One region of the Klebsiella sp. RIT-PI-d genome, then DNA from elsewhere that is predicted to be linked to it. Evidence: predicted binding sites of a transcription regulator. Region 1 holds the regulator's gene; each other region holds the start of a gene.
The links. Region 1 encodes CRP, which controls carbon source genes, mostly activating them, when cyclic AMP is high. Its sites were predicted from a motif close to ATGTGANNNNNNTCACAT; they were not measured.
Positions count from the first base shown of each region.

Region 2: a site for CRP is predicted at 1,868-1,885, ahead of epd (erythrose-4-phosphate dehydrogenase). Genes of this name have one in related genera too.
Region 3: a site for CRP is predicted at 1,303-1,320, ahead of AC791_RS00180 (YjcB family protein). Genes of this name have one in related genera too.
Region 4: a site for CRP is predicted at 1,226-1,243, ahead of hpt (hypoxanthine phosphoribosyltransferase). Genes of this name have one in related genera too.

Region 1 covers NZ_LGIT01000004.1:25,685-28,735, forward strand. The annotation lists gene AC791_RS03435 (phosphoribulokinase) at 1-553, shown strand, start outside; gene AC791_RS03440 (OsmC family protein) at 599-1,003, opposite strand; gene crp (cAMP-activated global transcriptional regulator CRP) at 1,304-1,936, shown strand; gene AC791_RS03450 (YccS/YhfK family putative transporter) at 1,985-3,051, shown strand, end outside.
Region 2 covers NZ_LGIT01000003.1:216,327-219,377, forward strand. The annotation lists gene pgk (phosphoglycerate kinase) at 1-607, opposite strand, end outside; gene epd (erythrose-4-phosphate dehydrogenase) at 657-1,676, opposite strand; gene AC791_RS01450 (PPC domain-containing DNA-binding protein) at 2,053-2,478, shown strand; gene AC791_RS01455 (ECF transporter S component) at 2,499-3,051, shown strand, end outside.
Region 3 covers NZ_LGIT01000001.1:43,212-46,262, reverse strand. The annotation lists gene AC791_RS20675 (hypothetical protein) at 1-622, shown strand, start outside; gene AC791_RS00180 (YjcB family protein) at 909-1,190, opposite strand; gene AC791_RS00175 (EAL domain-containing protein) at 2,023-3,051, shown strand, end outside.
Region 4 covers NZ_LGIT01000017.1:275,964-279,014, reverse strand. The annotation lists gene can (carbonate dehydratase) at 1-490, shown strand, start outside; gene hpt (hypoxanthine phosphoribosyltransferase) at 562-1,098, opposite strand; gene AC791_RS18595 (glucose/quinate/shikimate family membrane-bound PQQ-dependent dehydrogenase) at 1,304-3,051, shown strand, end outside.

The sequences.
Region 1 (3,051 bases):
GTGGGATCAGGTGCCAGGAACGTTTACCCCCTGGCAACCGCTGCCGGAGCCGACCGACGTATTATTTTACGAAGGTTTGCACGGCGGCGTTGTCACCCCCCAGCATGACGTCGCGCGTCATGTCGATTTACTGGTTGGCGTAGTGCCGATTGTGAACCTGGAGTGGATACAAAAATTAATTCGCGACACCGGCGAGCGCGGCCATTCACGCGAAGCCGTCATGGACTCCGTGGTTCGCTCAATGGATGACTATATTAATTTTATTACCCCCCAATTTTCCCGGACCCATATTAACTTCCAGCGCGTACCCACCGTCGACACCTCCAACCCATTTGCGGCAAAAAGCATTCCCTCGCTGGACGAAAGTTTCGTGGTTATTCACTTTCGTAATCTGGAAGGGATCGACTATCCCTGGTTGCTGGCCATGCTTCAGGGTTCGTTTATTTCTCACATTAATACATTAGTGGTGCCGGGCGGGAAAATGGGCCTGGCAATGGAGCTGATCATGCTGCCGCTGGTTCAGCGTCTGATGGAAGGTAAGACAATTGAGTAAAAGGTGCGCAAGTGCCCGACAGCAAAGGCTTATCGGGCAAGATTATTATGCGGCAATCACTTCGTATGAATGGGTGATATTGACGGCTTTACCCAGCATAAGCGCTACAGAACAATATTTCTCGGCAGAGAGATCGACGGCGCGCGAGACGGCCGCATCTTTCAGATCGTTACCCGTGACGATAAAATGCAAATTGATATGCGTGAACAGACGCGGCGCTTCTTCCCGGCGCTCAGAGGTCAGTTTAACCTCGCAATTTGTGACGTCCTGACGCCCTTTTTGCAGGATAGACACCACATCGATCGCGCTACATCCACCTGCGGCCATCAGCACCATTTCCATCGGGCTGGGCGCTTTATCACCAGAGTTACCATCCATTAACACCTGATGCCCGGAAGCCGACTCACCTAAAAACGTTAACCCCTCGACCCACTTGACGCGTGCTTGCATAACATCCACTCCAGCGTTGAAATTTTCTCCACAGATTACGCGCACATAACAATTCTCGCAACGGAAGACGACCTGCGTCATGCTGAAGCGAGACACCAGGAGACAGGCGGCAAAAGCTATGTTAAAACAGATCAGATACCGCAGTGATACATTGACTTTGACGCATGTATGCAAAGGAATTAGATTTGGCTGCGGAACATACCGACAGTCAACTTCCTCGCTGAGGGACAAACACGATTGCAACCCGGAGGCAGTACCCTTTCGCCGCCGGAGATAGCTTATAACAGAGGATAATCGCGCATGGTGCTTGGCAAACCACAAACAGACCCGACTCTCGAATGGTTCTTGTCTCATTGCCACATTCATAAGTACCCATCAAAGAGCACGCTAATTCACCAGGGTGAAAAAGCAGAGACGCTGTATTACATCGTCAAAGGCTCGGTGGCAGTGCTCATTAAGGATGAAGAAGGGAAAGAAATGATCCTTTCTTATCTCAACCAGGGCGATTTTATCGGTGAACTGGGCCTTTTCGAAGAAGGTCAGGAACGTAGTGCCTGGGTACGTGCAAAAACCGCCTGTGAAGTTGCGGAAATCTCCTACAAAAAATTCCGTCAGCTGATCCAGGTAAATCCGGACATCCTGATGCGCCTTTCTTCACAAATGGCGCGTCGTTTACAGGTGACATCCGAAAAAGTGGGCAACCTCGCCTTCCTCGACGTGACCGGCCGTATTGCGCAGACGCTGCTTAACCTGGCTAAACAGCCAGATGCCATGACGCACCCGGACGGTATGCAAATCAAAATCACCCGTCAGGAGATCGGCCAGATCGTAGGCTGCTCTCGCGAAACGGTGGGACGTATCCTGAAAATGCTGGAAGATCAGAGCCTGATCTCCGCGCACGGTAAAACTATCGTCGTTTACGGCACCCGCTAGAGTCGACACGCGGCGCATTCCCAGTAATGCGCCGATGCTGTTATCGCTATGTGGCGCAGGCTGATTTATCACCCGGAAATAAACTACGCACTTCGGCAAACGCTGGTGCTCTGTTTGCCCGTGGCTATCGGCCTGTTGCTCGGCCAGCTTCAGTACGGCCTGCTTTTTTCCCTCGTTCCCGCCTGCTGTAATATTGCCGGTCTTGATACGCCGCATAAGCGCTTTTTTAAGCGGCTGACGATCGGCGGCGCGATGTTCGCGGGCAGTAGTCTGGCGGTTCAGCTTCTGCTGGCGCAGGGTGCGCCGCTGCCGCTGGTGCTGACCGCGCTGGCAATGGTACTCGGCGTGACAGCGGAAATCGGCCCGCTTCATGCCCGCCTGCTTCCGGCATCCTTAATTGCAGCCATCTTTACCCTGAGCCTTGCCGGTTCTGTGCCTGTCTGGCAGCCAATGCTGCTGTATGCCATGGGCACGCTCTGGTATGGACTCTTTAACTGGTTCTGGTTCTGGCTATGGCGCGAACAGCCGTTGCGGGAATCATTAAGTCTGCTCTATCGCCAGCTGGCAGACTATTGTGAAGCAAAATACAGCCTGTTGACCCAGCATACCGCGCCGGAAAAGGCGCTGCCCCCGCTGTTGGTACGTCAGCAGAAAACGGTGGATTTAATTACCCAGTGCTATCAGCAGCTGTATATGCTGTCGGAAAAAAAACACGAAAACTACAAGCGTCTGCGCTGGATGTTCCAGATGGCGCTGGATTTACAGGAGCATATTTCGGTTAGCCTCCACCAGCCGGAAGAGGTGCAAAAGCTGGTGGAACAGAGTCATGCTGAAGCCGTGATCCGCTGGAATGCCCGGACCATTGCCGCCCGCTTACGCGTGATGGCAGATGATATCCTTTATCATCATTACTCTGGCCGTTTTACGATGGACAAGCAGCTTGAGGCGCTGGAAAAAATTGCCCGCCAGAATCCGGATAATCCGGTCGGCCAGTTTTGCACCTGGCATTTTAGCCGCATCGCCCGCGTGCTGCGTACGCTTCGCCCACTCTACCCGCGCGATCTGATGGCCGATCGTCAGCGTCGTCCACCGCTGTGGTCGGCGCTCAAAAGCTA
Region 2 (3,051 bases), on a different contig from region 1:
AATCCAGAACGGTCAGTTTGGTGGAAACTTTAGAACCACCCACAATGGCAACCATTGGACGAGCTGGTTCTTTCAGCGCTTTACCCAGCGCATCCAGTTCAGCTGCCAGCAGCGGACCAGCACAGGCTACGTCAGCGAATTTTGCGATGCCGTGAGTTGACGCCTGGGCACGGTGAGCCGTACCGAAAGCATCCATCACAAATACATCACACAGTGCTGCATATTTTTTGGACAGTGCTTCGTCGTCTTTTTTCTCGCCTTTGTTAAAGCGAACATTTTCCAGAACGACCAGCTCGCCGTCAGCCACTTCAACACCGTCGAGGTAATCTTTTACCAGACGAACCGGGCTGGAGAGTTTGTCTTTCAGATAGTTAACTACCGGCAGCAGAGAGAATTCTTCATTGTACTCGCCTTCGGTAGGACGACCCAGGTGAGAAGTTACCATCACTTTAGCACCTTGTTTCAGGGCCAGTTCGATAGTCGGCAGAGAAGCACGAATACGCGCATCGCTGGTCACTTTCCCTTCTTTAACTGGTACGTTCAAATCCGCACGGATGAAAACGCGTTTACCAGCAAGATCCAAATCGGTCATCTTAATTACAGACATGGTGAATCCTCTCGTTGATTCTTAAAGTTTTGCAGGCGCAACAAGCGCCCTACCTGAAACCAATAGCTGCCATCGCTAACGTCGTGTCGAGCATTCGGTTAGCAAAGCCCCATTCATTATCGCACCAGACGAGCGTCTTAATCAGGTGCGCACCACTTACGCGCGTTTGTGTGCCATCAACAATAGCACTGTGCGGATCGTGGTTAAAATCAGTTGAGACTAACGGTAATTCCGTATAGTCAACTATACCATGAAATGCATCCCGTGCTGCTTTTTGCAGCAACTGATTGACTTCAATGGCTTTTACCGGTTGCTTCACGGTGACGCTAAGATCGATAGCCGTCACGTTTATTGTCGGTACGCGCACGGCAATAGCTTCAAAACAGTCATCAAACTGCGGCAGAATGCGGGCAATACCCGCAGCCAGCTTTGTATCAACCGGGATAATGGATTGACTCGCCGCACGTGTACGACGCAGATCCGGATGGTAAGCGTCAATCACCTGTTGATCGTGCATTGCAGAGTGAATTGTTGTCACCGTGCCGGACTCGATAGCAAACGCATCATCCAGCAATTTAATGATCGGAATAATACAATTTGTGGTACAGGAGGCGTTGGAGACGATGCGGTCTTCCGCTTGTAGCGCGTCATGATTAACGCCATAGACTACTGTCGCATCAAGATCGTTACTGCCAGGATGCGAAAAGAGAACTTTTTTTGCTCCCGCAGTCAGATGAGCGTTCCCGTGATCGCGAGTGCCATATACGCCGGTACAGTCCAGCACGATATCGACACCCAGTTCACCCCAGGGAAGCGCCTCAATTGAGCGCTCATGCAGAAGACGGATAGCGTCATCACCGACGAAAAGCTGCTCGCGCTCCTGGCGCACATCCCAGGCAAAGCGTCCGTGGCTGGTGTCGTATTTCAATAAATGTGCGATACCTGCTGCATCGGCCAGTTCATTGATTGCCACGACGGTCATTTCCGCCCGACGCCCGGATTCATATAAAGCACGAACCACGTTGCGCCCAATGCGACCGAAGCCATTAATCGCTACACGTACGGTCATAGATCTCCTGCAAAACGTCCCGATTCCATGAAGCTGACAGAATAATGCAGCAGCCCATTCAGGGAAACCTTGCCTGTCACAAACTGCGACTGATTGATTAATTGTCGAACATTTAATCGACTGAAACGGTTCAGCTAGGATAGGTGAATTGTGGAATAAAAGGAATGAATGCCTTATGGGTAAGCACATTTATCTGATCTGCGTCACATTTTCTCCTGACCGTGTCTGGGCTTTTATTCCATACCGGGAATTATGTATAACGATAGCGAATCTTTTTAGTTGTCCGTAATGACATTTACTGATTTAAATCAGAGTTCGTACCTCGTTACACGCATAAGATCCGCCGCACGTCCGGGTCCCGGAGTTATAACCTATTATGGAACATTTAAACCTCCCTGCTGGCGCGCACTTTTACGCCCTTCGTCTTCTTCCTGGTCAGGAAGTCTTTGCTCAACTCCATGCTTTCATTCATGCACATCATATCCATGCCGGATGGATTGCAGGCTGTACCGGGAGCCTCACCGATGTTGCGTTACGCTATGCCGGCCGCGAAGAAACGACCCGATTAGCCGGGACGTATGAAGTGATTTCACTCAATGGCACGCTGGAGCTAACGGGCGAACATCTGCATCTTGCGGTGTCCGATCCGGACGGCGTTATGCTCGGGGGACATATGATGCCCGGCTGTACCGTGCGTACCACCCTTGAACTGATTATTGGCGAACTGAAATCACTCTCGTTTAGCCGCCAGCCATGCGCCATTTCTGGCTATGACGAGCTGGTTATTACGCCACGCAACTAGACTATTGATAAGAGGTTTTCATGGCTCAACGCCGTTTTTCCAGTCTCTCTCTGGCACTAATCGTGATGTGTATTGCTATCAATATGGTCGGGGGGCAGCTGGCGAGTATGTTGAAGTTGCCCATTTTTCTGGATTCAATCGGAACATTCATTAGCGCGATTCTGCTGGGACCGTGGATCGGCATGTTAACCGGGCTGCTGACGAATCTACTCTGGGGTCTGTTGACCGATCCTATCGCTGCCGCATTTGCCCCTGTTGCCATGGTCATTGGGCTGGTCGCAGGCTGGCTGGCACGAGCCGGCTGGTTTCGGACTCTGCCAAAAGTCATTGCTAGCGGTGTGATTATTACGCTTGCCGTAACGTTAGTCGCTGTACCACTGCGCACCTGGCTGTTTGGCGGCGTAACCGGCAGCGGTGCCGATCTTTTCGTCGCGTGGATGCACTCGATGGGGCAAAACCTGGTTGAATCTGTCGCTGTTACCGTTCTGGGCGCAAATCTGGTCGATAAAATCCTTACAGCGATCGTCGTCTGGGTGCTGCTGCGCCAGCTTCCGCAACGGACGCTGCGGCATT
Region 3 (3,051 bases), on a different contig from region 1:
ATTCACCCGATGGGTCGAAGAGGGAAAGTCTGCATCCTGGCGCTGGCGCCGCAAGGTCAATGACCGCATTGAGGTAGTCGTTGAACTTCTCCGGGATGCTGGCGATGAGGAACCTGGCCGGACCATTAGCGTCGATGGGGAAAAAGTATCGGCACTCACTATCAAACATGCCCGGATTGTTTACGATTGGTATCAGCAGAAAGAAATTTCTGCCCAACTCCTGGACGGTGATGGCTTATCAGTAGATGTCGTGCGATTTGCGGACGTGCCAGCATTTGTCATTTTGAAAGCGCTGGCTCTGGATCAACGCCAGGAGAGGAAGGATGCTGCTGACCTAATCCACGTGATCAGATATTCAGGCTCAATAAAGGAAGTTGCAGCGCTATTCGTTGAACGTATTTGTTCCGGGCAGCACCCAGAAGCTATTCTGGACGGCCTCGCGGCGCTCTCAAGACGCTTTGGGGACGACGAGCATGGCGAAGGCTATGAGAAGGTGGGGGCTGTCGCCTACGCACGCTTCTACGGCGAGGACGACGAAGATGAACTTGTTGGGCGGCAGCGTTTTGCTGCAGGGTTAGTTCAGGGCTTACTGGCTGAAATTAAGAGGCAGCAGGCAATTTAACGAAAACAGAATTGCCCCATGCAAACTTAGTTTTTTGGCTGATCTATCGACTCATTAGTCGCTGACAAAAATGTAATGTTTAACAGGGAATGTTATGAACAATTTTACGAAAAAATGACACTTGAGATATTTTTTTATTGAGACACCCACATTCCTTCACATATAGCCTGTTGTTATTACTGACACATTTAGTCGTAATGCATCAGTAAAGTCTAACCGTTCTAAGAACGTTATATCCCGACCAGCTCCCTTTTTGGGGCTGGTCAGTCTTTCCGGTTATGCATCATTACGTCACAACGACAGGCCACTCTGGCGGCAACTGTCCCATCGTTTCAACCATCACCCCTTTGGCGTTATGCAAAATGGCAGAAATATCCACCATTGAGATCCCCAGCAGGTTCATCGCGAACCAGAAGGCAGCAATCATGCCCAGAAGCGTGCTAATGACTGCTAACCCAACATAATCGCTTTTGCGAAACTGAATGTTTAATGTGCTGGCTAAAAACATCAGCCCGGCGCTTACCAGCGGCCAGCGCATCAACATGACGCTGGTAGTTATGGTCGCCATGAAATCTTATCCTCAGTGTGAATGATGTGCCTTCCATTACCCGTTTGTGAAGAGGCTCAGACGGCTGTCAGGCGAGTGAATTTTATGAAACAGTGTTTCCGCATTACAGGAAGTGTGAACTATATCACATTTGTTGCTTTATTCACCATCTGAGAGGCAGCTATCCTGCATACTGACGCGCAGAAAATGCCGTTTCCTGCGTTGAAACACCGCTATAGTGATAACGGTTCTTGTATAGGCCATTCCAGGCTTTGCAGTTATACTACGCATAAGAATTAAGCTACGATAAACGTTCTGTTCGTGAAAATTTCTATAAAATTCCAGCAATCAGATTAGTGGACGTGAGATTACGTTTTTTGTATGCCTTTAATAGCGCGGTTTTTAATTTTTATTTGGCATTTTTCTGTACACTGTTTTTATGTTTACTGCGACGATATCCATTCCCGGTAATTTAACTAATACTTAATTATTACGTGGTTTATCTTCAGTATAATAAGCGTAAAAGAGAGTACTTGTAATTCAGCGCGGACACTTTTTAAAAGCCAACTGATCAACCAGTTGATGCAGAACTATACAATATGCGCGCAACATCAACACGGCGTTTTCTGTTTTTTTACCCGGTCATGTATGCTTTTTCCTCTCCTTAATAAAAACGTGTTGCCTACTTTAAGTTTGGCTTACGGAAAAATATTATCGTCATAACTAAATATTAGGTTTTTGCGATAAAAAGTCGGTTGCTAATGTCGTATGATTCATGCAACGTAATCACATCTTTAATCAAAGTATCCATTTCGGAGCTCAGGCACATAAAATGCAGGGATATTAGGCTGAGATGAACCATAGCGTGCAACGCAAGGTGCTGAGAGTCCTCGGGATAATCATGGTAGTTTTACTGCCGGTGATGCTTGCGCTATGGTTTGCCCACTTAAGGGCCATTTCTGAAACCCGCGATCAGCTCCGTTCATTTGCGCAACTGGCGCTCAGTAAAACTGAGAAAGTCATTTATCAGGCCGATTTGGCGCGCGATGCTGCAGAGCAATTTCAGGGTGAGGTATGCAGTCCACACCATCGGCAGCAAATGTTGAATATTGTTCATGGCCGACTGTATGTTGATGATTTGATCTACGCCAAAGGGAATCATTTTTTATGCTCAACTTCTATTCGTCCTGGGTTGCCCTATCTGATGCCCAAAGAGAATTACTGGCGCAAACCTGATATTTTTATTTACTACTATCGCGACACACCCTTTTATCCTGGCTATAAAATGAACTATATGCAGCGAGGGAATTATATCGCTGTCATTAATCCTCTTTCTTACAGTGAAGTTATCTCAGAAGATCAGTCGCTCGCTTATGGTGTATACGATACCGTTACTAATGAATTTTTCTCAGTTAGCGAGCAGGCCGATCCTGGGATATTAAAAAAGCTTCTGCTTAATAAAGATTATACATTTCAACATGACGGTCGATTTTATACTATTGCCCGTTCTGCGAAACGGCCTATCGCGATTATTGTCTCTACGCTGTCATCGCGTTTTCATGACAATTTTTATCATCAGGTCTCTTTGACCCTGCCGCTGGGCATAATATGCAGTATCCTGATCCTGCTGGTCTGGGGACGAACGCATCGGGAGTTTAACTCCCCGCGCCGCCTGCTACAGCGTGCACTGCAAAAACGTCAGCTACGCCTGCATTACCAGCCAATTATCGATATTAAAAATAATCAGTGCGTCGGCGCTGAAGCGCTACTGCGCTGGCCTGGGTTTGAAGGTCAGGTGATGAGCCCGGCCGAATTTATTCCGCTGGCAGAAAAAGAGGGGCTGATTGAGCGGATCACGGATTACGTCGTTGACGAGGTATTT
Region 4 (3,051 bases), on a different contig from region 1:
CGAGCTGTTTGTTCACCGTAACGTGGCTAACCTGGTGATCCACACCGATCTCAATTGCCTCTCCGTCGTTCAGTACGCTGTCGACGTGCTGGAAGTTGAACACATTATTATCTGCGGCCACTACGGTTGCGGCGGCGTACAGGCAGCCGTGGAAAATCCGGAACTCGGTCTTATCGATAACTGGCTGCTGCACATTCGCGATATCTGGTTTAAGCATAGCTCCCTGCTGGGAGAAATGCCGCAGGAACGTCGTCTGGACACCCTGTGCGAGCTGAACGTGATGGAGCAGGTCTATAACCTCGGCCATTCGACCATTATGCAGTCTGCATGGAAACGTGGTCAGAAAGTAACGATTCACGGCTGGGCTTACGGCATTCACGACGGTCTGCTGCGCGATCTCGATGTGACCGCGACTAATCGCGAATCGCTGGAGCAGCACTACCGCAAAGGTGTTTCTAACCTGCGTTTAAAACACATCAACCACAAGTAATCGGCAGCCTGCGGCGTCGTACACGTTTCTGCCGGGCGGCATACGCTTGCCCGGCATTGTTTTCTGACGGCTTACTCGTCCAGCATTACCACTTTGCCGACATACGGCAGATGACGATAGCGCTGAGCGTAATCAATGCCGTAACCCACCACGAATTCATCCGGGATGGAAAAACCCACGAACTCTACCGGCACGTCAACCTCGCGGCGCGATGGCTTATCCAGCAGGGTACAAATCGCCAGCGACTTTGGCCCGCGCAGGCTTAAAATTTCCCGCACTTTCGACAGCGTATTGCCCGAGTCGATAATATCTTCAACGATCAGCACATCTTTGCCGCGAATATCTTCATCCAGATCTTTCAGGATTTTGACATCGCGGGTGGTGGACATGCCGCTGCCATAGCTGGAGGCGGTCATAAAATCGACTTCATGGGAAACCTGCACTTCACGGCACAGATCCGCCATAAACATAAACGAACCGCGCAGCAGGCCCACCAGCACCATTTCACTCCCGCTGTCTTTATAGCGTTCGGTGATCTGACGGCCCAGCTCAGCGATACGGGTTTTGATTTCCGTTTCCGGGATCATCACTTCAACAGTATGTTTCATTTAGCCAACCATATGATTTTCAGATAAATCACTCAACACCGCCGCCTCAGACAGCCGCATTGATCAGTAAGCGCCGTAGTATATCAGCAAAATAATTTTAACGGGCAATCGTGTAATAAAGCTCATTTTGTGATGACGATCACATATGTTAAATCCTATAATAAATTGCTACTAAAATATTAATTAATTGAAAGAGTATTCTTTTATGGCAGAGATAAAACCCCGTACGTCACGCATTCTGGTGACGTTGACAGCGCTGTTCGCCGTGTTCTGCGGACTGTATCTGTTGATTGGCGGTATCTGGCTGGTCGCAACAGGCGGCTCCTGGTATTACCCAATCGCAGGCCTTATCATGCTGGGCGTAGCCTGGCTTCTGTGGCGCGGCAAGCGTTCAGCGCTGTGGTTATATGCCGGGCTGTTGCTGGCGACCATGATCTGGGGCGTCTGGGAAGTCGGCTTTGACTTCTGGGCGCTGACCCCACGCTGCGACATTCTGGTGTTCTTTGGCATCTGGCTGATTTTGCCGTTTGTCTGGCGCCGGCTGATTTTCCCGTCTGCGGGCGCGGTTGCTGCACTGGTAGTGGTCCTGCTGTTAAGCGGCGGAATGCTGACCTGGGCTGGCTTTAACGATCCGCAGGAAGTCAGCGGCACGCTGCACGCGGATTCAACGCCTGCTGAGCCGATCTCAACGGTTGCCGATCAGGACTGGCCAGCGTATGGCCGTAACCAGGAAGGCCAGCGTTATTCTCCCCTCAAGCAAATCAATGCCGATAACGTTCACAAGCTGAAAGAAGCCTGGGTATTCCGCACCGGCGATTTCAAAAAAGAGAATGATTCTGGCGAGCTGACGAACGAAGTCACGCCGATTAAAGTTGGTGACACGCTGTACCTGTGTACTGCTCACCAGCGTCTGTTTGCGCTTGATGCGGCAACCGGTAAAGAGAAATGGCATTACGATCCGCAGCTCAATTCAACCCCTTCGTTCCAGCACGTAACCTGCCGTGGTGTCTCTTATCACGAAGCCAAAGCAGACAGCGCGCCGGCAAATGCAGTAGCAGATTGCCCGCGTCGTATCATTCTGCCGGTCAACGATGGTCGTCTGATTGCGCTGAATGCCGAGACCGGCAAACTGTGTGAATCCTTTGCCAATAAAGGCATTCTGAATCTGCAAACCAACATGCCGGATCAGACGCCGGGGCTGTACGAGCCAACATCGCCGCCGATCGTGACGGATAAAACTATTGTGATTGCCGGTTCGGTCACCGATAACTTCTCGGTGCGCGAAACCTCTGGCGTGATCCGCGGCTTTGACGTCAATACCGGCGATCTGCTGTGGGCCTTCGATCCGGGTGCGAAAGATCCGAATGCCATTCCGTCGGATGAACACACCTTTACCTTTAACTCGCCGAACTCGTGGGCACCTGCGGCCTATGATGCCAAACTGGATCTGGTCTATCTGCCGATGGGCGTCACCACACCGGATATCTGGGGTGGCAACCGTACGCCGGAGCAAGAACGTTACGCCAGTTCAATCGTGGCGCTGAATGCAACTACCGGTAAGCTGGCATGGAGCTATCAGACCGTTCACCACGATCTGTGGGATATGGATATGCCGTCCCAGCCGACGCTGGCGGACATTACGGTTAACGGTAAAACGGTTCCGGTGGTCTATGCCCCGGCGAAAACCGGCAACATCTTTGTGCTGGATCGCCGTAATGGCGAACTGGTGGTTCCGGCCCCGGAAAAACCGGTTCCGCAAGGTGCGGCAAAAGGTGATTACGTCACTAAAACGCAGCCGTTCTCCGATCTTAGTTTCCGTCCGAAGAAAGATTTGAGCGGCGCGGATATGTGGGGCGCGACAATGTTTGACCAGCTGGTCTGTCGCGTGATCTTCCAGCAAATGCGTTATGAAGGCATTTTCACTCCGCCATCAGAACAAGGCACGCTGGTATT